4 regions of the Streptomyces sp. NPDC101152 genome follow, and region 3 is predicted to be linked to each of the others. Evidence: riboswitches for the same ligand, from Rfam matches in the RefSeq annotation. Region 3 holds a riboswitch; each other region holds the start of a gene.
The links. A riboswitch is a leader RNA that binds a small molecule or an ion and turns the genes downstream of it on or off. The one in region 3 is predicted to bind cyclic di-AMP.
Positions count from the first base shown of each region.

Region 1 (7,183 bases), on a different contig from region 3:
CGCCCTCGACCGGCTCGCCAAGCTGGTCGCCGAGGGGCTCGAGGAGCTTCCCGAGACCGTCTGATCACGGCACCACAGAAGGGCTCGTCCGAATTACCGGGCGAGCCCTTCGCATTTCCCGCGCCCAGGCCGCAGAATTCTCCGCGACGGGCAGCATGAATAACCCCCCTGCGAATTCTCTTCTCTTTGTATACGGCGCTCGTGTTAATGCCGCAGGCTCGGCGTGTTTACGGCATGTTGCGAGTTCCTCACACCGTTCACCCGTTCAGGGGCGCCGAAACGCAGCCGGTGCGCCGCGGCGGAGCGCTCGGTGTGCAGGGCCGTGATCGCCCGCGCGCGCTCGCCGTCGCCGCGCGCCACGGCGTCGACGATCGCCCCGTGCTCGGCCCAGGACTCGACCGGGTCGGCCGGCGCCTCCACGGTGTACATCCAGGCGATCTTGTGGCGCAACTGGGTCAGCGTCGAGGTCATGGCGGGGCTGCCGGAGGCCTGGGCGAGCGTCTCGTGGAACCAGGCCCCCAGGGACCGCAGATCCTCGCTGTTGCCCCTCCTGGCCCGCTCCTGGCCCAGCCTGACCAGGCCGCGCAGCACCTTGAGATGAGCCTCGGTGCGCCGCTGGGCGGCCCGTGAGGCGCCGAGCGGCTCCAGGAGCAGACGCATCTCCAGCAGGTCGGAGGCCTCCTGCTCGGTCGGCTCGGCCACGCACGCGCCCGCGTGCCGGCGGGTCACGACGAAGCCCTCGGCCTCCAGGGTGCGCAGGGCCTCGCGGACGGGGACGCGCGAGACGCCGTAGCGGCGGGCGAGGAGTTCCTCGGTGAGGCGGCTGCCGCGCTCGTAGACACCCGCGACGATGTCGTCCCGGATGGCCGTGCACACCGAGTGCGCCGGAATACGCATGTCCGACCTCCGCCTTAATCCCCGTGAAACGTCGACCATTGACGTGTGTTCCGTGACTCTATTGCAATGGGCGGGAATTTCCGACGGCGGACCGGAATCCATGGATATTTTTTGGCCAGCGGGGCGGCACAAACGGCGAAAACCCCGGCTCGGGGAGCCGGGGCCTTCACGGGATCTCGCGATCCTTCGTCAGACGTCCACGCCGTGCGAGCGCAGGTAGGCGACGGGATCGATGTCGGAGCCGTACTCGGGGGTCGTACGGGCCTCGAAGTGCAGGTGCGGTCCGGTCGTGTTGCCGGTCGAGCCGGACAGGCCGATCTGCTGGCCGGTGGCGACCTGCTGGCCGACGGAGACCCCGATGGACGACAGATGGCCGTACTGGGTGTACGTCCCGTCGTTCATCTTGATCACGATCTGGTTGCCGTACGCGCCGCCCCAGCCGGTCTGGACGACCGTGCCGTAGCCGACCGCGTGGACGGTCGTGCCGGTGGCGGCGTGGAAGTCGATACCGGTGTGGCTGCCGGAGGACCACAGCGAACTGCTGGCCTTGTAGCCCGTGGAGACGTACGAGTCGGAGATCGGCGCGACGAACGTGTTGAGGCGCTTGCGCTCGGCCTCGCGGGCGGCGCGCGCCTTTGCCTCGCGGGCCTGCTTCGCCTCGGCCTCGGCCCTCTTGCGCGCGGCCTCCTCGGCCGCCTTCTTGCGGGCGGCCGTCTCGGCGGCCTGCTTCTGCGCGGCGGCCTGGGCGTCGATCTTGGCGGCGATCGAGTCGCCGATGGTGATGACGGGGGTGAGGCCGGTCTGCTCGACCGAGTTGTCGGCGGCGAGCGCGGGGGCCGCGAGGGAGCCGACGACGCCGGTGGCGGCGAGGGCCGCGACGCCTGCGGCGTGGGCGGTGGAACGCTTGATCCGGCTGGGAAGACGGTGCTTCCCGGTGGCGCACATGAACGCCATGTACAGGCTGGTCCTTTCCTTCCTTCTCGCCTACCGGGTTAGCTGACGGGTTCGGAGCAGGAAGGTCTCCTACGGACCCCCTCGCTGCACGCGCGGGCGTCCGATTCACCCCAGGGACTGACTTGGGTCCCCGGCTCCCCTGGCTCGCGCCGTACGGGGACTCGGCGATGACTGTCCGGTGCCGCGGGTGCGGCGCGGTGCCTGACGGACAGCCCGGACGACGCTAAGCGGGGCGACTTTCAATTCCCAAACGGATCACGGAGTTTGTAGCGCATCCCACAGGGCAAACAGCCCACTCTCCTTCAAATTTCCTTCAATTCGGACATACGAGGGCCCTGGTGACGCTTCCGTCACCAGGGCCCCGCCACGCACGCGTGCCGCTACTCGGCGGAGACGACGGTCACTTCACCGATGTTCAGGGCCTCGACGGCCTCCTTGATCTCGGCCGCGTCACCGACGAGGACGGTCACCAGGCGGTCCACCGGGAAGGCGCTCACGACGGCCGCGGTGGCCTCCACGGTGCCCGTCGCGGCGAGCTGCTGGTACAGCGTCGCCTGGTAGTCGTCCGGCAGGTGCTGCTCGACCTGGTCGGCCAGCGTGCTCGCCACGGCCGCCGCGGTCTCGTACCGCAGCGGCGCCACCCCGACGAGGTTCTGGACGGCGACATCGCGCTCGGCGTCGGTCAGGCCCCCCTCCGCGAGGGTGCGCAGCACCTTCCAGAGGTCGTCGAGCGCCGGTCCGGTGTTCGGGGTGTCGACGGAGCCGCTGATGGCGAGCATGGCGGCGCCGGTCCCGTCCGGGGCGGAGCGCAGGACCTGGCCGAACGCGCGCACACCGTAGGTGTAGCCCTTCTCCTCGCGCAGGACGCGGTCCAGGCGCGAGGTGAGGGTGCCGCCGAGGCAGTACGTGCCGAGCACCTGCGCGGGCCACACGCGGTCGTGCCGGTCGGGGCCGACGCGGCCGATGAGCAGCTGCGTCTGCACCGCGCCGGGACGGTCCACGATGATCACGCGCCCGGTGTCGTCCGCGGCGACGGGGGGCACCGGGCGGGGTTCGGCCCGGGAGCCCGTCCAGGCGCCCAGGGTCTCGCCCAGGAGGGCGTCCAGGTCGATGCCGGTGAGGTCGCCGACGACCACGGCGGTGGCCGTCGCGGGCCGGACGTGGCGGTCGTAGAAGGCGCGGACGGCGGCCGCGTCGATCTTCTCGACGGTCTCCTCGGTGCCCTGGCGCGGGCGCGACATGCGCGAGGTCGCCGGGAACAGCTCCTTGGAGAGTTCCTTGGCGGCACGGCGGGAGGGGTTGGCCAGCTCGTGCGGGATCTCGTCGAGACGGTTGCGGACCAGCCGCTCGACCTCGCTGTCGGCGAAGGCGGGCGCCCTGAGGGCGTCGGCCAGCAGACCGAGCGCCTTGACCAGCCGCGAGGCCGGGACCTCGAGGCTCAGGCGCACGCCCGGGTGGTCGGCGTGCGTGTCGAGGGTGGCGCCGCAGCGCTCCAGTTCGGCGGCGAACTCCTCGGCGGAGTGCTTGTCGGTGCCCTCGGAGAAGGCGCGCGCCATGATCGTGGCGACACCTTCCACGGCGGCCGGCTCGGCCTCCAGGGGCGCGTCCAGGAGCACCTCGACGGCGACGACCTGCTGGCCGGGCCGGTGGCAGCGCAGCACGGTCAGGCCGTTGCCGAGCTCCCCGCGCGTGGGCGCCGGGAACGCCCAGGGCCTGGCCTCGCCGGCCTGGGGCTGCGGGTGGAAGTCCATCGTGGCGAGCTCGGTCACTTGGCCGCCTCCTCGTTGTCGTCGCCGGCTTCGACCGTGGCCTCGGCCTCGGGGTCTTCGGGGGGATCGGCGTCCTCGGCGGGTTCTCCTGCGATCGGCTCGTAGACGAGCACCGCGCGGTTGTCGGGCCGCAGGCGGGCCCCGGCGACCTCCCGGACCTCCTCCGGGGTCACCGACAGGACGCGCTCGACGGCGGTGAGGGCGAGCTGCGGGTCGCCGAACAGGACGGCGAACCGGCACAGTTCGTCGGCGCGGCCCGCGACCGTGCCGAGCCGGTCCAGCCACTCGCGCTCCAACTGCGCCTGCGCGCGCTCCATCTCCTCCGCCGTCGGGCCCTGGTCGGCGAACCGGGCGAGTTCCTCGTCGATGGCTTCCTCGATGACCCGCACCTCGGCGTCCCCGGACGTCTTCACGTCCAGCCAGCCCAGGGAGGGCGCCCCGGCCAGCCGCAGCAGGCCGAAGCCGGCCGCGACGGCCGTCTGGTCCCGGCGTACCAGCCGGTTGTACAGGCGGGAGGACTCACCGCCGCCGAGGACGGTCAGCGCCACGTCGGCGGCGTCGCACGCGCGTGTGCCGTCGTGCGGGAGCCGGTAGGCGGCCATCAGGGCGCGCGCCGGGACCTCCTCCTCGACGACCTCGCGCAGCTGCTCGCCGATGACCTCGGGCAGCGAGCCGTCGCGGGGCTCGGGCTTGCCGTCGTGCGAGGCGATGGAGCCGAAGTACTTGTCGATCCAGGCGAGCGTCTGCTCGGGGTCGATGTCGCCGACGACCGACAGGACGGCGTTGTTGGGTGCGTAGTAGGTACGGAAGAACGCGCGCGCGTCCTCGAGGGTCGCCGCGTCCAGGTCGGCCATCGAGCCGATCGGGGTGTGGTGGTAGGGGTGGCCCTCCGGGTAGGCGAGGGCGGTCAGCTTCTCGAACGCGGTGCCGTAGGGAACGTTGTCGTAGCGCTGCCGGCGCTCGTTCTTGACCACGTCCCGCTGGTTCTCCATGGACTCCTCGTCCAGGGCGGCGAGCAGCGAGCCCATCCGGTCCGCCTCCAGCCACAGCGCGAGCTCCAGCTGGTGGGCGGGCATGGTCTCGAAGTAGTTGGTGCGCTCGAAGCTGGTCGTGCCGTTGAGCGAACCGCCCGCGCCCTGCACCAGCTCGAAGTGGCCGTTGCCCTTGACCTGTCCCGAGCCCTGGAACATCAGGTGCTCGAAAAGGTGAGCCAGGCCGGTACGCCCCTTGACCTCGTGCCGGGAGCCGACGTCGTACCAGAGGCACACCGCCGCGACCGGGGTCAGGTGGTCCTCGGAGAGCACCACGCGCAGGCCGTTGGCCAGGCGGTGCTCGGTCGCTGTCAGGCCCCCGGTGCCTGCCTGGTCTGTGGCCGTGTGACCCATGGGCATGTACGTCCCTTCGATCGCGGTCGCGGTGATGGGAACCGCGGTTTTGCTGCCGGTCCTGCCACTGTATGCAAGCGTGCGGACCCGCGGCGAAGTTCCCGGGGGAGGTACGCCCACAGCGGATCGCGTAGCCTGCGGGCAGCCGCGGTGAGGGTGACCCGCGCGCCGGGCCGGACCGCCGACCGAGGGTCCTGGCCCGCGTTGTCAGTGCCGCGGTCCACAATGGTCCGCGTCAGTTACCGTCAAACGCTTCAGCAAGGAGCCGGCAGCGATGGCCCGCCGCAGCACGAAGACCCCGCCGCCCGACGACTCGTTCGAGGAGCGGATCCTCGACATCGACGTCGTCGACGAGATGCAGGGCTCCTTCCTCGAGTACGCGTACTCGGTCATCTACTCCCGAGCCCTGCCGGACGCCCGGGACGGCCTCAAGCCGGTGCACCGCCGCATCGTCTACCAGATGAACGAGATGGGCCTGCGCCCCGACCGCGGCTATGTGAAGTGCGCGCGCGTGGTCGGCGAGGTCATGGGCAAGCTGCACCCGCACGGCGACGCGTCGATCTACGACGCTCTGGTGCGCATGGCCCAGCCCTTCTCGATGCGGGTGCCGCTGGTCGACGGCCACGGCAACTTCGGCTCGCTGGGCAACGACGACCCGCCGGCCGCCATGCGGTACACCGAATGCCGTCAGGCCGAGGCGACCAGCCTGATGACCGAGTCGATCGACGAGGACACGGTCGACTTCGCCCCCAACTACGACGGCCAGGAGCAGGAGCCGGTCGCCCTGCCGGCCGCCTTCCCGAACCTGCTGGTGAACGGCTCGTCGGGGATCGCGGTCGGCATGGCGACGAACATGCCGCCGCACAACCTCGCCGAGGTCATCGCCGCCGCCCGCCACCTGATCCGCTACCCGAACGCCGATCTGGACACCCTGATGCGGCACGTCCCGGGCCCCGACCTGCCCACCGGCGGCCGGATCGTGGGCCTCGCCGGCATCCGGGACGCCTACGAGAGCGGCCGCGGCACCTTCAAGATGCGCGCCACGGTCGAGATCGAGACCGTCACCGCCCGCCGCAAGGGCCTGGTGGTCACCGAACTTCCCTTCACGGTCGGCCCGGAGAAGGTGATCGCCAAGATCAAGGACCTGGTCGGCTCGAAGAAGATCCAGGGCATCGCCGACGTCAAGGACCTCACCGACCGCCAGCACGGCCTGCGCCTGGTCATCGAGATCAAGAACGGCTTCGTGCCGGAGGCCGTCCTGGAGCAGCTGTACAAGCTGACGCCGATGGAGGAGTCCTTCGGCATCAACAACGTCGCACTGGTGGACGGCCAGCCGCTCACCCTCGGCCTCAAGGAGCTGCTGGAGGTCTACCTCGACCACCGCTTCGAGGTCGTGCGCCGCCGCAGCGAGTTCCGCCGCGGCAAGCGGCGCGACCGCCTGCACCTGGTGGAGGGTCTGCTGACGGCGCTCGTCGACATCGACGAGGTCATCCGTCTGATCCGCGCCAGTGACAACAGCGCGCAGGCGAAGGAGCGCCTGATGGAGCGCTTCTCCCTGTCGGAGATCCAGACCCAGTACATCCTGGACACCCCGCTGCGCCGCCTGACCCGGTACGACCGCATCGAGCTGGAGTCGGAGAAGGAGAGGCTCAACGCGGAGATCGCGGAGCTGACCCGGATCCTCGACTCGGACGCCGAGCTGCGCAAGCTGGTCTCCGCCGAACTGGCCGCGGTGGCCAAGAAGTTCGGCACCGAGCGGCGTACGGTCCTGCTGGAGTCGGCCGGCGCGGCCGCCGCCGTACCGCTGCAGGTCGCGGACGACCCGTGCCGGGTGCTGCTGTCCTCGACGGGCCTGCTGGCGCGTACGGCGAACGGCGAGCCGTTCCTGGAGGACGCCGACGCCCGGCGCGTGAAGCACGACGTGATCGTCTCGGCCGTGCCGGCGACCGCGCGCGGCGAGGTCGGCGCCGTGACGTCCTCGGGCCGTCTGCTGCGGATCAACGTCGTCGACCTCCCGCAGCTCCCGGAGACGGCGTCGGCGCCGAACCTCTCGGGCGGGGCGCCCCTGTCGGAGTTCCTCTCCCTGGAGGACGAGGAGACGGTGGTCTGCCTGACCACGCTGGACGAGTCCTCCCCCGGTCTCGCCCTCGGCACCGAACAGGGCGTCGTCAAGCGTGT
Region 1 is NZ_JBIWPO010000035.1:35,589-42,771, forward strand. Features, by position in the region: gene ACIRVK_RS32615 (HPr family phosphocarrier protein) at 1-64, shown strand, start outside; gene ACIRVK_RS32620 (GntR family transcriptional regulator) at 205-897, opposite strand; gene ACIRVK_RS32625 (M23 family metallopeptidase) at 1,087-1,851, opposite strand; cyclic di-AMP (ydaO/yuaA leader) riboswitch at 1,865-2,028, opposite strand; gene ACIRVK_RS32630 (M16 family metallopeptidase) at 2,232-3,620, opposite strand; gene ACIRVK_RS32635 (M16 family metallopeptidase) at 3,617-5,011, opposite strand; gene ACIRVK_RS32640 (DNA topoisomerase (ATP-hydrolyzing) subunit A) at 5,280-7,183, shown strand, end outside.
Region 1: another riboswitch for cyclic di-AMP. It lies ahead of ACIRVK_RS32625 (M23 family metallopeptidase); the one in region 3 lies ahead of ACIRVK_RS19795 (transglycosylase family protein).

Region 2 (7,183 bases), on a different contig from region 3:
ACGGTGGGGTCGGCGACGGTGAACAGGGCGAGCAGGGCCGCCAGCCCGCCGGTGACGATGCCGGCGAGGGAGAGCCCGGCCAGAGCGCAGACGCAGACCGCGAGGCCGATGCCGAGCAGGGCCCGCGCGGCGAAGCGGAGCCTGGTGCGCCCCGGGTCCGGAGCCACGAACACCGTCTTCAGCATCTGCTTTCCGCCCCCTCGATACCTGGCATGGAAAAGGCGCCGCGGGGTCCGCAGCGCCATCGACGTGCCCATTGCAGCATCAGGACCGCAGCCGGCTCAACCGACAGCGATTAAGCTGGGCCATTGGCACAGTCATTGGGGTCCCGGTTCGTCCACGGACGGGCCAACGGACCATGCGCGAGGAGGCCGCCCCCATGGCCGTCGACGAGCTCGACACCCGCATCCTGCGGCTGCTGCTGGAGCAGCCGCGGACGAGCGTGCGCGAGTACGCCCGCATCCTGGGCGTCGCGCGCGGCACGCTGCAGGCCCGCCTGGACCGTCTGGAGCGGGACGGCGTGATCACGGGGACCGGCCCGGCACTGTCCCCGGCCGCGCTCGGTCACCCGGTGCTCGCGTTCGTGCACATCGAGGTCACCCAGGGCCATCTGGACGAGGTGGGGGACGCGCTGGCCGCCGTGCCGGAGATCGTCGAGGCGTTCTCGATCACGGGCGGCGGCGATCTGCTGACCCGGGTCGTGGCCCGCGACAACGCTCATCTGGAGGACGTGATCCAGACACTGATCAGCCTGCCCGGCGTCGTCCGCACCCGCACCGAGGTGGCCCTGCGCGAACGCGTCCCGCAGCGACTGCTGCCACTGGTCGAGTCGATCGGCCGTACGGCACGCCGGTGATCTTTGTCATGCTGGACGCATGAGCAAGCTCGGCGCCCTCTCGGTCATCTTCGATCTCGACGGAACGCTCGTGGACAGCGAGCCGAACTACTACGAGGCCGGCCGGCAGACTCTCGCCGAGCACGGCGTCCCCGGCTTCACCTGGTCCGATCACGAGCGGTACGTCGGCGTCAGCACGCTGGATACGGCGCAGCTGTGGAAGCGGGAGTACGGTCTGGCGGCCCCCGTCGACGAACTGCTCGCCGCCACCAACCACCGCTATCTGGAGCTGGCCCGCACCGCGACGCGCGTGTACCCGGAGATGCGCAAGTTCGTGGAACTGCTGGCCACCGAGGGCGTCCCCATGGCGGTGGCCTCGGGCTCCTCCCCCGAGGCCATCGACGCGATCCTGTCCGGCACGGGCCTGGACGCCTTTGTGCGCACCGTCGTGTCGGCGGACGAGGTGCCGCGCGGCAAGCCCGCCCCCGACGTCTTCCTGGAGGCGGCCCGGTGCCTCGGCGCGGCTCCGGCGGCCTGCGTGGTGCTGGAGGACGCGGCTCCCGGAGCGGCCGCCGCGCACGCCGCCGGGATGCGCTGCATCGCGATCCCGTACGTCGCGGCACAGGCGGACGCCCCGGAGTTCGCCACGGCGGCCGTCCTGCTGCGGGGCGGCCAGGCCGAGTTCACGGCGCGGGCGGCGTACGACTGGCTGGTGCGGTGGGCGGCGGGGTCCTGAGCCGGGCGCGCCGAGAGTGGTTACCGCCTGGCTCAGGCGGCGTCCCGGCGTTGCGGCGTTCACGGCGGAGCCACGAGCGGTAGTGGCGCAGGGCCCGGCGTTGGTGCAGTTGGTCGGTGACGAGGGCGAAGGCCGGGTGGGTGTCGAGGGCGGGCTCGGCGCCGCGGGCGAGCCGGCGCAGCTGCCGGCGGACCAGTGCCAGGCCGGCCGCCGAGGCGAGGAGCTTGTCCGGCCAGGTCGCCATCCGCAACCGCCCGTCCGCTTCGCGGCCCCGGCGCCAGCGCTCGGGCAGATCGGGCGTGCCGGCCAGGGCGGTGCCGACGCCCACCAGCGCGACGCCGCCGGCGAGGACCCGCTCGGCCGTCTCGCGCCGGGTGATGCCACCGGTCAGCATCAGCGGGACCGGACTGGTGCGGGCGAGTTTCGTGGCCAGGTCCAGGAAGTAGGCTTCCCGGGCCTCGGAGCGTTCGTCGGCCCAGCGGACCGCCATCACCGGGCTCTCGAAGCTGCCGCCGGACAACTCCACGAGGTCGACGCCGAGCGGCTCGAGCATCTCGATCACCCGCTGCGCGTCCTGCGCGTCGAACCCGCCACGCTGGAAATCGGCGTCGCGGACACCGACACACTCGACGGACTGCACGCCAACCAGCACATCCCGATCTTCACCGGGCTGGTCCGGCTGTACGAGGCGACGGGCGAGGAGCGCTACCTGAGCGCTGCGCGGAACTTCTGGTCCATGGTCGTCCCGCATCGCCTGTACGGCATCGGCGGCACCAGCACGAACGAGTTCTGGAGGGCGCGGGACGTGATCGCCGGGACGATCAGCCCGACGACCGCGGAGACGTGCTGCGCGTACAACATGCTGCAGCTGTGCCGGGCGCTGTTCTGCCAAGAGCCGGCAGCACGGTACATGGACTACTACGAACGCGCCCTCTACAACCAGGTGTTGGGCTCCAAGCAGGACCAGGCCGACGCGGAGAAGCCGCTCGTCACGTACTTCATCGGGCTGACGCCCGGACATGTGCGCGACTACACGCCCAAGCAGGGCACGACCTGCTGCGAGGGCACGGGCATGGAGAGCGCCACGAAGTACCAGGACTCGGTGTACTTCACGGCGGCCGACGGCGGCGCGCTGTACGTCAACCTCTACAGCCCGTCCCGGCTGACCTGGGCGGAGCGGGGCGTCACGGTCACCCAGACCACCGACTACCCACGGGAGCAGGGCAGCACCCTGACGATCGGGGGCGGCGGGACCTTCGAACTGCGGCTGCGCGTCCCGTCCTGGGCGGACGCGGGGTTCAGGGTGACCGTCAACGGGCGTGCCGTGCACGGCGATCCGACGCCGGGCAGCTACTTCCCGGTGGCCCGGACGTGGCGCGCCGGGGACGAGGTCCGCGTCTCGATCCCCTTCCGGCTGCGGGTGGAGAAGGCCCCGGACGACGCCTCCCTCCAGACCCTCTTCCTCGGTCCGGTCAACCTCGTCGCGCGCGACGCGGCCACGGAGTACCTGGAGTTCGCCCTGTACCGCGACACAGCCCTCTCCGGCGACCTGCTCCCCTCCCTCTCCCCGGTCCCCGGCCAACCGCTCCACTTCCGCCTGGACGCCGTCGAGCTGGCCCCGTTCTTCGAGGGGACGGAGGATCCCACGCACACCTACTTCCGGCGCTCGGAACCGCGGATCGTCTTCGGCGGCACCGACTCCGGGGTCGCCAACCCGGCGACGGAGGACGGCACGAGCCTGCTCGACGAGATCTGGGCCGGCGCGCCTTTCCGCGGGAAGGGTGAGCTGGTCTCTCGGGTCCGGGCGAGCATGGCGGCCTGGGTGTCCGCGGGGCTGCTGGACCGGGCGGAGGGGGAGAAGGTGGTGGCCACGGCGGAGCAGGCGGCCTTCGTGGCCTGACGGAGGCCGACGGGCGTGCTCGGGTCCATCCTGGAGGTGAGCGGAAGGAACGAGGCCCCTCATGGCGTACGACGAAGAGCTGGCCGAGCGGATCCGGCGGCATCTGGGCGCGGACCCGGGCATCTCGGAGAAGCGGATGTTCGGCGGCCTCGCGTTCCTGCTGCACGGGAACATGGCGGTGGGCGTGAGCGGCGGCGGGGGTCTGTTGGTCCGTGTCGGCCCCGAGGGAACGGACGCGGCGCTGGCCCGGCCGGGGGCGCGGCCGTTCGACATGACGGGGCGGCCCATGCGCGGCTGGATCGTGGTGGACCCGTCCGCCCTGACGGACGACCGGGATCTGGATGAGTGGATCGACGAGGGGTACGGGTTCGCGGCGGAGCTGCCTCCGAAGTGAGGTACCGGGTGGCCTCAGGAGCGGCGGCGGGGTCTGCCGCGTTTGGGGCCGGGGGTCCGGGGTGTGCGGGTGGTCTGATTGGCCGGCGTGGGCTTGCGGCGGGCGGGCGGCTTCTGCTTCTCCTCGGGCTGCGCCTTGCGGCCCCGTGAGCTGTTGACCGTACGGCCCCGGACGATGCCGATGAAGTCCTCGACCAGGTCGGTGGTCGCCTCCTCGGGCCAGGACAGCGCGACGCTCGACTGCGGGGCGTCCACGACGGGGCGGTAGGTGAGGTCCCTGCGGTGGTGGAGCCGGGCCAGCGACTGAGGGACGACCAGGAGGCCGACGCCCGCCGCGACCAGCTCCACGGCGTCCTCGGTGGTGGCGGGGCGTTCGAAGGCGGGCTCGCCCGGTGGGCGCTCCCAGTCGAAGACGTCGTCAAGAGGGTGGAAGATCACCTCGTCGGCCAGGTCGGCGAGGGTCACCTCCTCGGCCGCCGTGATCACGTGGTCCTTGGGGACCACGACCACCGTGGTCTCGGTGTACAGCGGGATCGCGCTGAAGACGGCGCGGTCCACCGGGAGCCGCACCAGTCCGGCGTCCGCCTCGCCGGCGCGCAGCACGGCGGAGACCTCCGCCGCCGGGACGGCGAGGAGGTTCAGCGGGGTGTCGGGCAGGCGCTCGTGCCAGATCCGCACCCACTTGGCGGGCGTCGTCCCCGGGACGTACGCGAGCCGGAACACGGGGGATGCATCCGAGCCTGTCACCCCGCCAGGTTACCGGCCGTGGTCGGCGGCCTCGGACCCGGTCGATACCCTGGATCCCATGACGTCGCACCAGACCACCCAGACGATGAAGCCCGCGACCGCGGCGAAGAAGCTGGGTGTGTACCTCGAGGCCACCCCCGCCGAGTTCCGTGAGGGTGTCGTCTCGCGCGCCCAGCTCGAGCAGCTGCAGGCCGATCCGCCGCAGTGGCTGCGCGAGCTGCGGGCCAAGGGGCCGCACCCCCGTCCCGTGGTCGCGGCGAGGCTGGGCGTCTCCATCGCGGGCCTCGCGCGCGGTGGGGTCACCGAGCCCCTCACCACCGAGCAGATCGAGGCGCTCAGGCAGGAGCAGCCCGAGTGGCTCGTCCGGGAGCGCGCCACCCAGGCCGAGGTCCGCAAGGAGGGGGCGCGGATCAAGAAGCGGAACGCGGAGCGCGCGGCCCGGAGTGGCGACCGGCGGTCCTGACCGGCCGCCGTGACGACGTTCCGTCACGATCCCACGCCGCTGCGTGCACGACACACGTTTCTGACGGTGCGTCACGACGAAGGTCACAAAAGCGTATCGGACATTCTGGTCGTCAACCTTCACACGAGCCGCACAAGTTGGCTAGCGTGGTTTCAGGCCGCTCGAGTTCCTCCGGCGAACCCCGCCGGGACGCGCGGCCTCCGCTGAATCCGGTGCGAGCCGGAACCGGGGACCCAACCGAACAACGGGGTGAATCGGCCCAACAGCCCGTCAGGGCAAGGGTCGTAGGGCATGCCTTCCGGACACGACCGCCCGAACCCGACAGCTAACCCGGTAGGCGGAGTACGGAAGGAGTACGGCCCCCATGGCGCCGGAACGACCATCGCGCACCGGCGGCTTCGGCTTGCCCGGTATGCGCAACTCCGCCCTCGCGGCAGCGGCCCTCTCCTCGGTGGCAGTGCTCGCCCAGAGCGCCGACGCGGCGCCGGGCACGGCGGACGAGGGACCCAGCCGTGAGGCCGTCCGCCAGCGGGTGAACAGCCTCTACGACCAGGCGGAGTCCGACACCGGCCAGTGGAACTTCACCCGGCCGACGGCGACCGGATCGCGGGGCCGGGGTACCCCGGCCGGAGCCGGCCGGCGCTCGGACCCCGATGTCGACAACGTCAGCCGGCAGTGGTTCGACATGGCGCGCAACTCGCTGGGACCGACCGTCCCGGCGGCCCTGCCCGCCAGTCGCACCCCCGACCGGCGTCCGGCCGCCCCCCGGCCCGCGCGCTCGGCGGACCGCCCGCTGCCGGCCCGTACCGGCTTCGAACTGGAGGCGGCCGGCCGGCCCGCGGCCGAGCTGCCCGCCGGCGGCCCGCGGCGTCCCCTGCCCGAACTGCCCGCCGGCGACGCCACGGCCGTGCTTCCCGCCGTGCCGGCCCAGCGGCAGGAGTCCGCCATGGCCGCGCCGGCGACCGGCGCCGAGCCGAGGCAGACCTCACTGCGCCGCTCCAAGGAGCAGAGCCAGCGCAAGATCGCGGCGGCGAGCGAGCTGCTGTACCGCTACACCGCCCGCCAGACGTCGATGGCGCAGCCGGCCGTCGCGCCCCAGACACCGATCGTGTCACCGCCGGCTCTCGCGGCCCCGATGCCCGCCGGGCAGCAGCCGGCCGCCGCAGCCGCGTCGGCCGCGGCGCCCTGGTCGGAGCAGGCGAGCCGGGCGGTGGAGGAGGCCTGGCGACTCCAGCAGCCGTCCGTCCTCGACACGGGCGTGCAGCCGACGCAGCAGTGGACGCCGCAGCAGTCCCCTCTCGTCGACACGGGCGCGTCGAACACCCAGCAGTGGGCGCTCCAGCAGCCGACGGCAATGCCGACGACTCAAGCGGTGCCGCAGCAGGCGTCCGTGCTCGACACCGGCGCGTTGAGCACCCAGCAGTGGGCCTCTCCCGCGGTGGGCGCGCAGCCCTCGTCCGCCCTCGACGCGAGCCTGCCGGTGTCCGACCAGTGGCGGCGGCTGCAGGAGCCGAGCGTGCTGGACACCGGGGTTCCGGAGGCCGTCGCCGAGCCACCCGTCGGCAGCAGGGCCGACCGGGCCGTGTCCTTCGCCCGCGCGCAGATCGGCCGACCGTGCCTGTGGGGCGGGGTGGGGCCGGAGTCGTACGACAACGCCGGGCTCACCCAGGCCGCGTGGAAGGCCGCCGGGGTCGCGCTGCCGCGGTCCACGCACGAGCAGGCGAGCATCGGCACGGTGATCCCGCTCGCCGAGAGCCGGCCCGGAGACCTGATCTTCTTCAACGACAACTTCAGCCACGTCGGCCTCTACACCGGCAACGGCATGATGGTCCACGCCCCCGGACCGGGCGCGGTCATCCGCGAGGAGTCGGTCCACTACGCCGGCGAGGCCGCGATCCGCATAGCCGTCCGACCGGCGTAGCACTGCGGCTCCACCTCACCGAGGCCGTCCACGACCGTGGGCGGCCTCTTCGGCGTTCCCCGGAGCCGGTCCTCCCCGGCGTGCTGGAGTTCCGCGTCCCCGGTGGTGAAGGATGGCGGCGTGAGCAACGAGGACACCCGGCGGCTGGCCGGGAAAGTGGTGGTCGTCACGGGGGCCGCGCGGGGCCA
Region 2 is NZ_JBIWPO010000007.1:288,025-295,207, reverse strand. Features, by position in the region: gene ACIRVK_RS12820 (FUSC family protein) at 1-185, opposite strand, end outside; gene ACIRVK_RS12815 (Lrp/AsnC family transcriptional regulator) at 380-856, shown strand; gene ACIRVK_RS12810 (HAD family hydrolase) at 876-1,571, shown strand; gene ACIRVK_RS12805 (hypothetical protein) at 1,519-2,211, opposite strand; partial or broken gene ACIRVK_RS12800 (beta-L-arabinofuranosidase domain-containing protein) at 2,182-3,471, shown strand; gene ACIRVK_RS12795 (TfoX/Sxy family protein) at 3,533-3,865, shown strand; gene ACIRVK_RS12790 (LysR family substrate-binding domain-containing protein) at 3,880-4,611, opposite strand; gene ACIRVK_RS12785 (DUF5997 family protein) at 4,670-5,074, shown strand; cyclic di-AMP (ydaO/yuaA leader) riboswitch at 5,266-5,430, shown strand; gene ACIRVK_RS12780 (C40 family peptidase) at 5,439-6,995, shown strand; gene ACIRVK_RS12775 (SDR family NAD(P)-dependent oxidoreductase) at 7,116-7,183, shown strand, end outside.
Region 2: another riboswitch for cyclic di-AMP. It lies ahead of ACIRVK_RS12780 (C40 family peptidase); the one in region 3 lies ahead of ACIRVK_RS19795 (transglycosylase family protein).

Region 3 (7,183 bases):
GAGCTCCTCGTAGTACTCGGTCATCTCGGCGGCCGAGCGGGACTTGCCCTCGAACTCGTACTTGCCGTCCTTGTAGAACTCGGACGCGGCGACGTCGAGCGCGAGCGCGATCTGCTCGCCCGGCACGTACCCGGCCTGCTTGATCGCCTCGAGGATGAGGTCGAGGGCGGCGCGGTTGGACTCGAGGTTCGGGGCGAAGCCGCCCTCGTCGCCCAGGCCGGTGGCCAGGCCCTTGCCCTTCAGGACCTTCTTCAGGGTGTGGTAGACCTCGGCACCCCAGCGCAGCGCCTCGGAGAAGGACTCCGCTCCGATGGGGGCGATCATGAACTCCTGGATGTCCACGTTGGAGTCGGCGTGCGAGCCGCCGTTCAGGATGTTCATCATCGGCACCGGCAGCAGGTGCGCGTTCGGGCCGCCCAGGTAGCGGAAGAGTGGCAGGTCGCTGGCCTCGGAGGCGGCGTGGGCGACGGCGAGGGAGACGCCGAGGATGGCGTTGGCGCCGAGGGAGCCCTTGTTGTCGGTGGCGTCCAGGTCGAACATCGCCTGGTCGATCAGGCGCTGCTCGGTGGCGTCGTAGCCGACCAGCTCGGGGCCGATCTGCTCGATCACGGCGAGGACGGCCTTCTCGACGCCCTTGCCCTGGTAGCGGTTCGGGTCACCGTCGCGCAGTTCGATGGCCTCGAAGGCGCCCGTCGAGGCGCCGGACGGGACGGCGGCACGACCCGTGCTGCCGTCGTCGAGGCCGACCTCGACCTCGACCGTGGGGTTGCCTCGGGAGTCCAGGATTTCCCGGGCTACGACGACGTCGATGGACGGCACGAGCATCTCCTTCTTGGGATGTGACGCGGGTACGCAGCACCGCGCGGGTTCTGCGAGTCCGAGCCTAACCGCCCCGGGCCGATCGGCCACGCTGCCGACCACCCCTTGGGCAGAACCGAGAGTAAATTGTTTCTGAACGGAACAAAGAGCGGCGCGGGCATCGCGCAAAAAACCCCGCTCCGGTGCGTACGGGGGAACACGCACCGGAGCGGGGAGCCCCTGAGGGCGGGGAAGGGCCTCTTCTTGGGGGGAGAGGCGCCCTTCTTACTTGAGGTGCAGCTGCTGACCCGGGTAGATGAGGTCGGCGTTGTCGACGATGTCCTTGTTCAGCTTGAACAGCTGCTGCCAGCCGCCCTTGACGCCGTGCTTCTCGGCGATCGAGCTGAGGGTGTCACCCTTGACGACCTTGTACTCGCCGTCGCCCTTCTTGACCTTCTTGCCGGTCGGGGTGGTGACGGTCTTCTGGCTCTTCAGGCTCTTGTCGGACTTGACGGCCGGACGCTCGGAGGAGCGGGAGGCGGTCTGCGACCCGCTCGAGCGGGTGGCGGTGCCGGCGCCCGAGGAGGAGTTCGAGGCGCTCGCACCGTTGTAGGCGGCGCCGGACAGACCCGTGCCGCAGACCGGCCAGGCACCCTTGCCCTGGGAGGCGAGGACCTTCTCGGCGACGGCTATCTGCTGCGCCTTGGAGGCCTGGTTGGCCTGCGGGGCGTAGGCGGTGCCGCCGTACGCGGCCCAGGTGGAGGCGGAGAACTGCAGGCCGCCGTAGTAGCCGTTGCCGGTGTTGATGGACCAGTTGCCGCCCGACTCGCACTGGGCGACCGCGTCCCACTCGGAGGCGGTGGCGGCGGAGGCGTTGCCGGCCGCCATCAGCGGGGCGGCGATGGCGACACCGGTGACACCGGCGAGCGCGGCGACGCGGGTGGCCTTGGACGGACGACGGTGCTTGCCCTTGCCGGAAAACAGCATGGATGATCCCCTCACCGACGCCTGCGAGGTGAGCTGTCGGGTTCGGGCCGGTTGAGTTGCCCGGCCGCGTCCTCGCTTCCACGAGGCGCGGCTTAACCCCTAGCCGCCACCGTCAACTGCCCGGTGGGGCGCTTACCTTGGGTCCCCCGCTCCTGCCTACGGCGCTGTTGCGCGACGACTGTTCCCGTACGGCCGCTGGCAGGATTCGGCGTTGCGACAGACGGGGCTCGGGTTGCCGAGCGGTCCTGACGGTAGACACGGGATCCGCGGAATTTCAAAGACGATCAGGGCTTCTGAGACTCATCCCACACTTTCGCGAAGCCGGACATTCAGCGCGAAATATGACGTGAACTCCCGCTGGCTTTCGCCCTATTCGGCAGGGAGACGCAGGGTCTGACCGGGGGCGATGTGGTTCGGGTCGCCCCCGAGGGCCTGCCTGTTCTCGTCGTAGAGCGCGCGCCATCCGCCGTTCAGGCCAAGGGCGTCGGCGATGGAGCCGAGGCTGTCGCCGGCGTGGACGGTGTACGAGCCGCCCGCGGCGCCGGCGGTCCTGCTCTCGTCGGCGCTCGGACCGCGATGCCGGCCGGCGCCGGTGCCCGACGTCACGGCGCCGGTGTCGACGAGGTTCCAGGAACCCACGGCCTGCTGGGAATTGTCCGAGTCATCACTCTTCGCCCGGCCTGTCGACGGAGTGCCGGCACTCTGCGCATCCGACGGAGAAGCGGACTGCGAGGCGGAGTTGCCCGATTTGGCGGATTTGTCGCCCGCGTCGGGAGACGCGTCGGGAGAGGCGGACGGCAAGGGGGAGCCGCCCGTCGAGGAGGAGCCACCGGCCGAGTCGCCGGAGGAGTTGGACAGACCGGTGGAACCGGAACCATCCGACGAACCGGATGAACCGGACGAACCGAGCAGGCTGCCGACGACGCCCGTGTCGACCGCGGCCGACCCCGAGTCCTTGGTGAGCCCGGAGGTCAGTCCACAGGTGTGGAAGGCGCCGACACCCTCGGCGTCGAGGAGCTTCTCGGCGACGGCTATCTGCTGGTTACGGCTGGCGAGGTCGGGGCGCTGGGCGTAGTCGAGGCCGCCGTACTTGTCCCAGTCCACCCGGGAGAGCTGCAGGCCCCCGTAGAGCCCGTTGCCGCTGTTCTTGCTCCAGGATCCGCCGGTCTCGCAGTTCGCCACCTTGTCCCACGTGGTCCCGTCGGCGGCGTTCGCGCTCGCCGCCCCGAGGAGCGGGATGGCGATGGCGGAGCCGGTGACTCCGGCCGCGACGATGAGTGCCGGAGCCTGACGGGGGCGACGGTGACGACCGTTCCCGGAGAGCATGTGGGGGGCCTTTCGCGAGACATCAGTGACCACGGCGCGTGAAGCGTAGGCCAAGCCTTGGCGCCGCCGTTGATGGGTGAACGTAGCGTCAGACGATCAGCTGTCACAAGTTAATGCCGCGCAGATCACGTGAAGATCACAGAGTTGAGGTCGTGTCACGTTCGCCGGTGACGCCCCGTCACCCGCGAGGGGTGAACTCGACCGGGAGCGTCCGCAGCCCCCGCATGATGAGCCCACCACGCCACCTCAACTCCGATGGTTCCGCCGCGAGTTGGAGGTCCGGGAGTCGGGTGAGCAGGGTGCCGAGCGCGCTCTGGCCCTCCAGGCGGGCGAGCGGCGCACCGAGGCAGTAGTGGATCCCGTGGCCGTATCCGAGGTGCTGGTTGTCACGCCGGGAGAGGTCGAGGATGTCGGGGTCGGCGAACCGCTCCGGGTCCCGGTCCGCGGCGGCGAGTACGACGAGGACGGGGTCGCCGGCCGCGATGTGCTGCCCGCCGATGGTGAGCGGCTCGGTGGCGAACCGCCAGGTCGCCAGCTCCACCGGTCCGTCGTAGCGCAGGAGTTCTTCCACGCCGGTCTCCAGCAGGCCGTGGTCGCCCGCGGCGAGGGAGGTCTGCAGGCGGGCACGCTGCTCGGGATGGGTGAGCAGCGCGTACGTGCCGTTGCCGATGAGATTGACAGTGGTCTCGAATCCGGCGAAGAGGAGGATGAAGGCCATCGCCGCCGCCTCGTTCTCCGTGAGGTGCTCGCCGTGGTCGGAGGCGCGGATGAGGCCGGAGAGGAGGTCCTCGCCGGGGGCCGGGTCGGTGGGGAGCGCTGCGCGCTTGCGGTGGATGAGGTCCGCGAGATAGCTCCGCATCTTCTTCACCGAGCGCGCGACCCCGCCGCGCGGGCCGCCGCCGTGACGGATCATCATCCCCGCCCAGTCCCGGAAGTCGTCCTGGTCCTCGCGGGGGACGCCGAGCAGGTCGCAGATGGCGTAGATGGGGAGGGGGAAGGCGAACTCGTGGATGAGGTCGGCGGAACCCCTGCTCGCGAACTGGTCGATGAGGTGGTCGGTGAGTGCCTGGACCCGGGGGGCGAACTCGGCGACACGGCGGGGCGTGAAGGCCTTGCTGACCAGCCGGCGCAGACGGGTGTGGTCCGGCGGGTCGATGTTGAGGAGGTGGGTCGTCAACTCGGCCTTGCGCTCACCGGGGATGCCGGTCTTGCCCTTGGCGTGCGCGGGCTCGTCGTGGTGGGCCGGGTTCTTGGACAGGCGCGGGTCGGCGAGGGTCTGTTTCGCGTCGGCATAGCGGGTGACCAGCCAGGCTTCCACCCCGCTGGGGAGGGTGGTCCGGTGCACGGGGGCGTGGTCGCGCAGCCAGGCGTAGGCGGGGTAGGGGTCGGCGGCGAACTCCCAGGTGAAGAGTTCGGGGGCGGTGCGGTCGGGAAGGGGGTGGCTGGTCACTCCTCGACGGTATCCGGCGGGGTGGTGGGAGTTGCCTCGGCGGTGGTCAGCGGTACTGCCCGGGCAGTCCCTCTGCGGCCCGGACCGCGTCCCGGTAGGCCCGTGCCGCGACCCGCAGCGCCGCTTCGGGGTCGACGCCCGCGGCTTCCGCGCGGACGGCCAGCGCGAGGAGTTCGTAGCCGATGCCCTCGCCCGTCGGCAGGGGCACCTCCAGGCCGGCCGTCCGTACCCGGGACGCCAGTTTCGAGGCGAGGGCGAGGCCCGGCTGGCCGAGAGGGATGCCGTCCGTGACCGATTCCCGCTGTTTCTCCTCGGCCTTCGTGCGCAGCCAGTGCTCCTTGACCTCCTCCGGGGTGGTGGCGGTCTCGTCGCCGAAGACGTGGGGGTGACGGTGGATGAGCTTGGTGACGATGCCGCCTGCGACGTCGTCGATGGAGAAGGGCTCCTCCGGGTGCTCCTCGGCGATGCGGGAGTGGAAGACGACCTGGAGCAGGACGTCGCCCAGTTCCTCGCGCAGTTCGTCGCGGTCGCCGTCCTCGATGGCCTCGACGAGTTCGTAGGCCTCCTCGATGCCGTACTTGGCCAGGCCCTTGTGGGTCTGCTGGGAGGACCAGGGGCATTCGGCGCGGATCCGGTCCATGACCTGGACGAGGTCGAGGAGGCGGGCGCCGGGGAGGTCGTAGGAGGCGGGGAGGAGTTCCAGGGCGGGCATGCTCACGCGTCCGGAGCCGGCGAGGCGGGCCAGGCCGTCGGTCAGGGCCGGTTCGCCCTCGCCCGTGGCGACGACCACGACCGTGCGGCCGCCGGAGCAGGCGTCCACCAGGTCCTGTGCCGTCGGGGACGCCTCGTCGACGGTTATGCCGGCCTCCCGCAGATACGGCAGCTGCGGATGGGCGCCGTCCGCGCACAGCACGCGGTCGGCCGCGTGCAGGACCTGCCACGCGGGCCAGGAGAGCAGGCCGGGGGCCACCCGGTGGCTGGTGGTGAGCAGGACGAGACGGCCGGGGTCGGCGGCGGTGTCTTCGGGGCGGCTGGTTGCGTTCACGGTTCGAAGCTAACCCACGTCGCCGACAGCCCCCGAGTTTTCCACAGGCGGTGGACGGGCGTGACGGACCGGCCGCCGTACCGATCCCTACGGTTCCTTCGGGCCGCGCCCTACGCCGACTGCCGGGTCGCCGTGACCTCGCGGATCCACGGTGTGTTCGCGTCCACGCGGCTGCTCTTCTGGACGTCCCAGGTGCCGTAGCGGGGGTTGAGGTCGATGTGGAGTTCCGCGGACGCCTTGGACAGGGCGTTCCAGAAGGCCGGCTTGCTGGTGTCGGTGCCCAGGGACTGGGCGAGTTTGTGGGCCTCGAGCTGGAGGCGGAGGTTGTCGTCGAGGCGCTGCGGGGGGACGCCGTACTGCTGCAGCCAGGCGGTTTCGAGGGCCTTGGAGCCGCCGACCTGCTGTTCCAGACCGGCGCGCATCTGCTGGATCTCCTTGGTGGTGACGCTCAGGCCGGCGTCCTGGGCGGCGCGTTGCAGCACCTGGTCGAGGACCATGGTGTGCAGGGTCTGGCGGGCGAGGCCGCCGGTCTGGGCGACGGCCTGCTTGTACTGGGCGTCGTTGGCCACGGCCGCGCGTTGCGCCTGGCGGACTTCCTTCACCCGGTTGTCGAGCTGGGCCACGGTGATGCGCTGTCCGCCGACGACGGCCGCCGCGCCGGGATGCGCGTCGCTTCCGCAGGCGGTCAGCAGAGGGGCCGCGGCGGCGATCGCGGCGGTGAACAGGAGCGCGGTGCGACGGCGGCGTTGCAAGGAGGCCTCCCGAGGAGATTGTGCGACGGTGCACAAAGTCTTGCGGTGATCGATGGTAGGCAGTGGGACGGCTGGGGCCAACCCATGGGACCAACGATTCGTCAGGGCTTCGGGCACCGCCGCGCCCGCACGCGCTCGGCCCGGCTCAGCCGGTGATGGCCACCGGGGCGTCCCAGGCGTCACGGTCCACGGTGATCGTGTAGCCGTTGCGGGACTCCTTGCTGTTGACCTGGTACTGGTGACCGCGGCTGTGGTCGGTGTACTGGGTCTTGCCGAACGGCCAGTCCGTGGTCGTGGTGTCCTGCTTGTCCCACAGCGCGTACCAGAGGTTGCCCGGCAGGTCGGTCTTGTCGGTGGCGTTCGCGATCGCCTTCGCGCTGGAGCTGGTGAAGCCGTAGTAGCCGGCGCGGTAGACCTTGGCGCGCAGTTCCTTGGTGAAGGCGCGGACGTAGGTGAGCACGGCGTTGTTGCACGACGTGTTCGTGATGTCGTACGGCTCCATGTCGAGGTAGATCGGGCTGCCGGCCTTCATGCCGAGCGCGGAGGCCTTGGCGACGGCGTCGTCGGCATCCGCCTTGCCGAGGGAGGCGGCGGTGGTGGCGGTGAGCTTCTCGGGGTTGGAGCCGGTCTGGCAGGGCGGCTGGGCGCCGACGTAGAGCGGGATGAGCTTCCAGCCGGCCGCGCTGACCGACTTCACCCACGACGCGGTGAGGTTGGGCTGGGAGCAGCCGCGGTTCTTGCCGCCGACGTAGACGGCCGCCGCGCCGTACAGGCCGCCCTTCCATGCCTTCATCGCGGAGAGGGAGGGGGCGGCGCAGGTGTCGA
Region 3 is NZ_JBIWPO010000013.1:173,728-180,910, reverse strand. Features, by position in the region: gene eno (phosphopyruvate hydratase) at 1-825, opposite strand, end outside; gene ACIRVK_RS19795 (transglycosylase family protein) at 1,084-1,785, opposite strand; cyclic di-AMP (ydaO/yuaA leader) riboswitch at 1,789-2,006, opposite strand; gene ACIRVK_RS19790 (transglycosylase family protein) at 2,155-3,111, opposite strand; gene ACIRVK_RS19785 (cytochrome P450) at 3,290-4,561, opposite strand; gene ACIRVK_RS19780 (nucleoside triphosphate pyrophosphohydrolase) at 4,608-5,606, opposite strand; gene ACIRVK_RS19775 (SurA N-terminal domain-containing protein) at 5,717-6,358, opposite strand; gene ACIRVK_RS19770 (glycoside hydrolase domain-containing protein) at 6,504-7,183, opposite strand, start outside.

Region 4 (7,183 bases), on a different contig from region 3:
TGCCTCTGAGGCAAGGAATTTGCCGTACAGGCAATCGACCGGCTGAATGGAGAGCATGAGCTCTCCCGAAGCCGAGACCGGTGCCGAGCCCCCGGCCGGGCCGGACCAGGTACTGCCCGCCGTCGCGCCGCAGCTTCGCGCCCTGCGCAGGCGGGCCGCCCTCACCCTGGAGGCGGCGGCGCGTACCGCCGGGCTGTCACCGGCCCATCTCTCCCGGCTGGAGACCGGGCAGCGCCAGCCCTCCCTGCCGATGCTGCTCACTCTCGCCCGTGTCTACGGTACGACGGTCTCGGAGCTGCTGGGCGAGACCGTCGCCGACCGGGACGCCGTCGTGCGCGGCGCCGCCATGGAACCGACCGCCGCGGGCGGCTGGACCTACTACCAGGCCGGCGCGCCCGGCCGCGGCATGCAGGCCCTGCGCGTCCACGTACCGCACGGCTCGCAGGGCGACATCGTGCGGGTGCACCCCGGTGAGGAGTGGCTGTACGTCCTGAAGGGACGGCTGCGGCTGCGCCTCGGGGACACCGCGCACCGGCTCGGACCGGGCGACAGCGCGCACTTCGACTCGCTGACCCCGCACCGGATCGCCGCCCAGGACGCCGATGGCGTCGAGCTCCTGTTCGTACACACCCTGCTGCAGAGCCCCACGGCCACCCTGTGCCTGGGCCCCGTCACCGGAGACACGCCATGAGCAACAGAAACATGGAAGAGAAGTTTCCCCGCGCCCTGTGGGTGCGGCTGATCATCTACATCGCGGTGGGCCACCTCTTCGCGGCCTTCGTCTACCTGTTGTTCGCGGTCGGCGCCAAGTAGCCCGGCGTCAGTCGAGCAGCCGCTCCCGCAGGCGCCCGCGGATCTCCGGCGTCACGCCGAGGCCCTGCTCCAGGTAGGGCTCGACGCCGCCCCACGTCTCGTCGATCGTCTCGAAGGCCGCCTGAAGGTATGTGGCGCGCGCCTCGAACAGGGGGCTGAGCAGTTCCATGACCTCGGGGGAGTAGCCGGCCCTGGAGGTGCTGCTGCGGCGCACCTTGTAGCGGCGGTGCTTGGCGTTCGACTCCAGGTAGTCGGCGACGATCGCCTCCCGCTCGACGCCCAGCGCGAGCAGGGTCACCGCTATGGACAGGCCCGCGCGGTCCTTGCCCGCCGCGCAGTGCAGCAGCGCGGGCAGGCTGTCCTCGGCGAGCGAACGCAGCACGCGCGCGTGCTCCTCGGTGCGTTCCCTGATGATCTTGCGGTAGGAGGCGATCATCCGGTTCGCCGCCCGGCCGTCGCCGAGGATCTCGCGCAACTGGTCGATCTCGCCGTCCCGGACCATCCTCCAGAACCCGGAGCCGTCCGCCGGATCCGACAGCGGCAGGTTCACGTTGCGCACCCCCGGCAGTTCGACGTCCGGGCCCTCCAGCTTGTGGTCCGCGGCGTTGCGGAAGTCGAAGATCGTGTGCAGTCCCAATGAGGACAGGAACGCGGCGTCCTGCTCCGTGGCGTGCGCCAGATGGCCGCTGCGGAAGAGCACTCCGTGCCGCACCCGTCGTCCGTCCGTCGTCGGCAGGCCGCCCACGTCGCGGAAGTTGCGCACTCCGGCCAGCTCCGGTTCGGTCGACGGGATCTGCTGCGTCACGGGGGCTCCTCCCATTCGGCCCCGCCGGCGCGGCTCGGCGACGGGCACCTCCTCGACCATACCGGTCGGTACGGCAATGAGTTGTCCACAGGCGTTGCCGCCGGGGGCCGCCGCCGTTGATGATGTTGCTGCTTGATCGCACCTGTTCGAATGTGTGGGGGCTAGATGCTCGAGATCTCCGACAACGGCCGTACCTGGCTGCTGACCGGCCCGGCCAGCGGCTACGCCGTCCATCTCACCGAGGACGACGAGCTTCTGCACCTGCACTGGGGGCCGCGGATCGCGCTCGCCGACGCCGAGGCGCTCGCCGTCCGTCCGCTGCCCGTCTACCGGCCCTTCGAGTCGCAGCTGGACGGCCGCGAGGAGTACCCGGTCGAGGGCGGCCCACGGTTCACGCGGCCCGCTCTGTCCGTGCGCACCGAGGAGCGGCGCGGCACCGAGTGGCGCTTCGAGGCGTACGAGGCGGAGGGCGACCACCTGCGGCTGCGCTTCCGCGACGGCGGGCTCCTCGTCACGCTGCACTACCGCATGCGGCGCGACGTGGTGGAACGCTGGGTGACCCTCGACAACGAGGGGCCCGCGCCCCTGGAACTGCTGCGCGCCGACGCCGCCACCTGGACGCTGCCCGACCGCGAGGGCTGGCGGCTGTCCCAGCTGCACGGCCGCTGGGCCGCCGAGTCCCTGCTGACCGCAGCGCCGCTCACCCATGGCGAGAAGGTCATCGGCAGCCGCCGCGGCCACACCGGCCACCAGCACCTGCCCTGGGTCGCCCTCGACACGGACGCCACCGAGGAGCGCGGCGAGGTCTACGGCTGCGCGCTCGGCTGGTCCGGTTCCTGGCGGATCGCGGTCGCGCAACTCCCCGACGCGCGCGTGCAGATCACCGGCGGCGCCGGCTACGACGACTCCGGGCTGCTGCGCCTGGCCGCGGGGGAGTCGTACACCACGCCCGTCTTCGCCGGCCTGTGGAGCGAAGGCGGATTCGGGGGCGCGAGCCGGGCCTGGCACGCCTACCAGCGTGCCTACGTCATCCCCGACGCCGACCGGGACCGGCCGGTGCTGTTCAACTCCTGGGAGGCGACCGAGTTCGACATCTCCGAGGAGCAGCAGGGGGTGCTCGCCCGCCGTGCCGCGGCCATCGGCGTCGAACTGTTCGTCGTCGACGACGGCTGGTTCGGCAAGCGCACCAGCGACCGCGCCGGACTCGGCGACTGGACCCCCAACCCCGACCGCTTCCCCAAGGGCCTGGCGCCGCTCGCCGACTACGTGCACGCGCTCGGCATGCAGTTCGGCATCTGGGTCGAGCCCGAGATGGTCAACCCGGACAGCGACCTCTACCGCGCCCACCCCGACTGGGTGCAGTACCAACCAGGACGAAAGCGGACGGAGTTCCGCAACCAGCTCGTACTGAACCTGGCCCGCGAGGACGTCCAGGAGTACCTCTGGGAGCAACTGGACGCCCTGCTGTCCAGCGCCTCGATCGACTACGTGAAGTGGGACTTCAACCGCTGCTTCACCGACGCGGGCTGGCCCGGCGACCCCTACCCGCAGCGCCTGTGGGTCGACCACGTCCGCGCCCTGTACGCCCTCCTCGACCGGCTGCGGGCCGCCCACCCGGACGTCGCCTTCGAGTCCTGCTCGGGCGGCGGCGGCCGGATCGACCTCGGCATCATGAGCCGTACCGACCAGGTGTGGACCTCCGACAACACCGACCCGCTCGACCGGCTCGCCATCCAGCACGGCTTCAGTCAGATCCATCCCGCGCGGGTGATGGCCGCCTGGGTCACCGACAGTCCCAACACCCAGCTCAACGGCCGGGTCAGCTCGCTGCGCTTCCGGTTCGTGAGCGCCATGGCGGGCGTGCTGGGCGTCGGCGGGGATCTCACCCAGTGGACCGAGGAGGAGCTCGCCGAGGCTCGCGACTGGGTGAGCCTCTACAAGGAGATCCGCCCCTTGGTCCAGCACGGCGACCTCCACCGGCTGCGGCCCCCGACGGGCGGCCTGTGCGCGGTGCAGTACGTGCGTGGGAACGAAACCGTCGTCCTCGCCTGGCTCCAGGCCCAGAGTTACGGAGAACCCGTACCGGCCCTGCGGCTGCGCGGGCTCGACCCGGCCGCGTCGTACGAATGCCCTGAAACGGGCGAAATTCATCGAGGGGCCGTTCTGTCGCATCACGGACTGGTCACCGGATTGCGCGGCGACCTCGATGCGACAGTCATCCGGCTGCGCCGCATCTGAGCCTTCTGTCCGAATTGCTGGCTTCATTCCAACTCGCTCTGGAATGGGAAATGCTGGAGCACCGTCACGTGAGGAGCGTCATATCCGTGACGGTGCGTTGCACGTCATGTTCACGTAATTCATCTGCTCTTCAAGGGTGTTCGGGTGATGTGGACGTTCGGTAATTCACGGAGGGTGACCGTGAATTCCGGCAGTCGATCTACGGAAACGCATTCCACGGGAACCGGCGCTTGTCCCTCTGCGTCCTGGTCGCTTACGTTCGCCACCAATCCGGACGGACGCCCAGTCCTGCCGCCGCCCGGAGCCCGCACAACTCACCCGTGAACGGCAGGAGCGGGGGACCCACAGGTACGACGCCTGTTCCGGTCTCCGGAACGGCTAGGGGTAAAGCCGCGCCGAAAAAACGCGGCCGGGCATCTCCAGCCCGCACCCGACAGCTCACCTCGCAGGCGACGGAGAGGAATTCGCCATGCCCGCGAAGGGTAAGCACCGCCGCCCGAAGCCCAAGCGCTTCACCCGCTCCATCGCCGTCGCCGGAACCGGCGGCGCCGCTCTCGCCCTGCCGCTCATGGGGGCCACCGGCGCCCATGCGGCCACCGCGCAGTCCGCCCCCCGGTCGGTTTCCGAAAAGGCCGTCCAGTCCCTTCCGGCCGTCGGTAAGAAGGCGACCGAAAAGAAGACCGCCGCCAACCATCGGGGTGTGCGCACCTATTCGGTCCGGGCCGGCGACTACCTCTCGAAGATCGCCGACGAGCAGCACGTCCGGGGCGGCTGGCACAAGCTGTACGCGGACAACCGCCAGGCTGTCGGCGCCGACCCGTCGCTGATCCACCCGGGCCTCAAGCTCACCCTCGACGGCGGGGCGACGCCGACCGCCACCACCAAGTCCGCGTCCCCCTCCGCCGCGTCGTCCTCTTCCGCTTCCTCTTCCTCGTCGAGCGCCTCCTCCGCCCCGAAGGTCACCCAGGCCGTCGCGTCGACCGCCACCGGCTTCAACCTCCCCGTGACCGGCGGCACCATCGGCACCGGCTACCACGTCGCCGGCAGCATGTGGGCCAGCGGCTACCACACCGGCGTCGACTTCGTCGTCCCGACCGGCACCCCGGTCAAGGCCGTGGGCGCGGGCACCGTCGTCACCGCCGGCTGGGGCGGCGCGTACGGCAACCAGGTCGTCATCAGGCTCGCCGACGGCTACTACGCCCAGTACGGCCACCTCTCCCAGATCTCCGTCTCGGTCGGCCAGAGCGTGACCCCGGGCGAGCAGCTCGGCCTCTCCGGCGCCACCGGCAACGTCACCGGTCCGCACCTGCACTTCGAGATCCGCACCACGCCAAACTACGGCTCCGACGTGGACCCGGTCGCCTACCTCCGCTCCAAGGGCGTCGCCGTCGGCTAGCCCCCGCCGACCACGCGCCCGACACGCCGCCGAAGGCCGGACCCCGATCCCCGGGTCCGGCCTTCGGTGTTGCGGTCGTGTGGCGGGGCGTCAGGCGGTGTCGACAGCACGGGTCGTCCCCCGCGGCCGCGGCGAGCGCCGTACCCCGCCATCGCGGCCGGCTCCTCGCCCACGACGACTTCCGGCACGGCCTCGGCAACGAACCATGTCCGGATCGTCTCCGACTGCTCGACGGTCCGCTGGTGGAACAACGGGCGACTTCAGGGTCTGGCGGTTCACCCGTCAACATCCCTGATCCGAGGGGTATTCCGGTCTTGGTGAACCCTTTGGCAGTGGTTTATCTCACCGCCCGTCAACCCTTTCCTACGGTCGCGTAGGTCACATTCGAAGGTGAATCATGGCCGCCGTGGCAGACGATTCGAAAAGTGACAGCAGAGACAGCGGAGCAGTGATCGGGTCGTACGTCGCGGTGGGGGACAGCTTCACCGAGGGCGTGGGAGATCCCGGTCCCGACGGGGCGATGGTCGGCTGGGCGGACCGGTTCGCGGTGCTGCTCGCGGACCGGCGCCCCGAGGGCGACTTCTCCTACGCCAACCTCGCCGTGCGCGGCAAACTGCTCGACCAGATCGTGGCGGACCAGGTCCCGCGGGCCGTCGAACTCGCGCCGGACCTGGTCTCCTTCTGTGCCGGCGGCAACGACATCATCCGGCCCGGCACCGACCCGGACGAGGTCGCCGAGCGTTTCGAGCGGGCGGTGGCGACGCTCACCCGGGCCGCCGGCACCGTGATGGTGACGACGGGCTTCGACACCCGTGGCGTGCCCGTGCTCAAGCACCTGCGCGGCAAGATCGCCACCTACAACGGGCACGTACGGGCCATCGCCGACAGGTACGGCTGCCCCGTGCTGGACCTGTGGTCCCTCAGGACCGTCCAGGACCGCAGGGCCTGGGACGACGACCGGTTGCACCTCTCGCCCGAGGGGCACACGCGCGTGGCGCTGCGGGCCGGCCAGGTCCTCGGCCTCGAGGTGCCGGCCGATCCCGACCAGCCCTGGCCGCCGCTGCCGCCGCGCGGCACCCTCGAGGTGCGGCGGGACGACGTGCACTGGGCGCGCGAGTACCTGGTGCCGTGGATCGGGCGCCGGCTGCGCGGCGAGTCCTCGGGCGACCACGTCACGGCGAAGGGCACGCTGTCGCCGGACGACATCAAGATGCGGATCGCCTCGGTGGCGTGAGGGCGGTGGGCGTCCCCCGGCGCGGGACGGGGGACGCTCACCCCTCTGATGCGGTCGACTCCGCCCGTTCCAGGCCCAGTTCGCGGGCCACGGCCTCGTCCACCCACTCCTGGGCGCGGGCCCGCGACACGGCGCCCGGGTACGACGTCAGCTGCACGGCGAGCCCGTCCAGCAGGGCCGTCAGGCGCAGCGCCGCTGCCGTCGGGTCCGGGCAGCGGAATTCGCCCGCGGCCACGCCCTCCGCGATGACCTCGGCGAGCGCGGCCTTCCACCGCCGGTCGAGGTCGCGGGTGACCTCCTGGAGCGCCGGTTCGCGCAGCGCCGCCGCCCAGCCCTCGATCCACAGCCGCCAGCCCTTGGCCTGACCGGTCGGGGCGTACCAGCGCACGGCCGAGCGCAGCCGCCGCAGCGCCGTGGTGCGCCGGCCGAGCAGCTTGCGCAGATGAGCCAGGTCGTCCTCGGCCGCATAGGTGAAGGCGGCGGCGACCAGCTTCTCCTTGGTGGAGAAGTGGTACAGCACGAGCGCGTTGCTCACGCCGAGCGCCGAGGCCACGTCGGCGATCCTGACCGCCGCGACGCCACGCACCTCGATCTGCTCGATCGCCGCCCGCAGCAATTCCTCGCGCCGCTCCGCCACGCTCAACCGCACTCTCGCCACGCGGTCACCTTATTCCGTAGCCACCGGCGATGCCGGGTG
Region 4 is NZ_JBIWPO010000025.1:23,590-30,772, reverse strand. Features, by position in the region: gene ACIRVK_RS27820 (helix-turn-helix domain-containing protein) at 56-691, shown strand; gene ACIRVK_RS27815 (DUF6126 family protein) at 688-813, shown strand; gene ACIRVK_RS27810 (tyrosine-protein phosphatase) at 821-1,618, opposite strand; gene ACIRVK_RS27805 (alpha-galactosidase) at 1,784-3,856, shown strand; cyclic di-AMP (ydaO/yuaA leader) riboswitch at 4,162-4,321, shown strand; gene ACIRVK_RS27800 (peptidoglycan DD-metalloendopeptidase family protein) at 4,326-5,252, shown strand; gene ACIRVK_RS27795 (SGNH/GDSL hydrolase family protein) at 5,701-6,486, shown strand; gene ACIRVK_RS27790 (TetR/AcrR family transcriptional regulator) at 6,524-7,144, opposite strand; gene ACIRVK_RS27785 (hypothetical protein) at 7,154-7,183, opposite strand, start outside.
Region 4: another riboswitch for cyclic di-AMP. It lies ahead of ACIRVK_RS27800 (peptidoglycan DD-metalloendopeptidase family protein); the one in region 3 lies ahead of ACIRVK_RS19795 (transglycosylase family protein).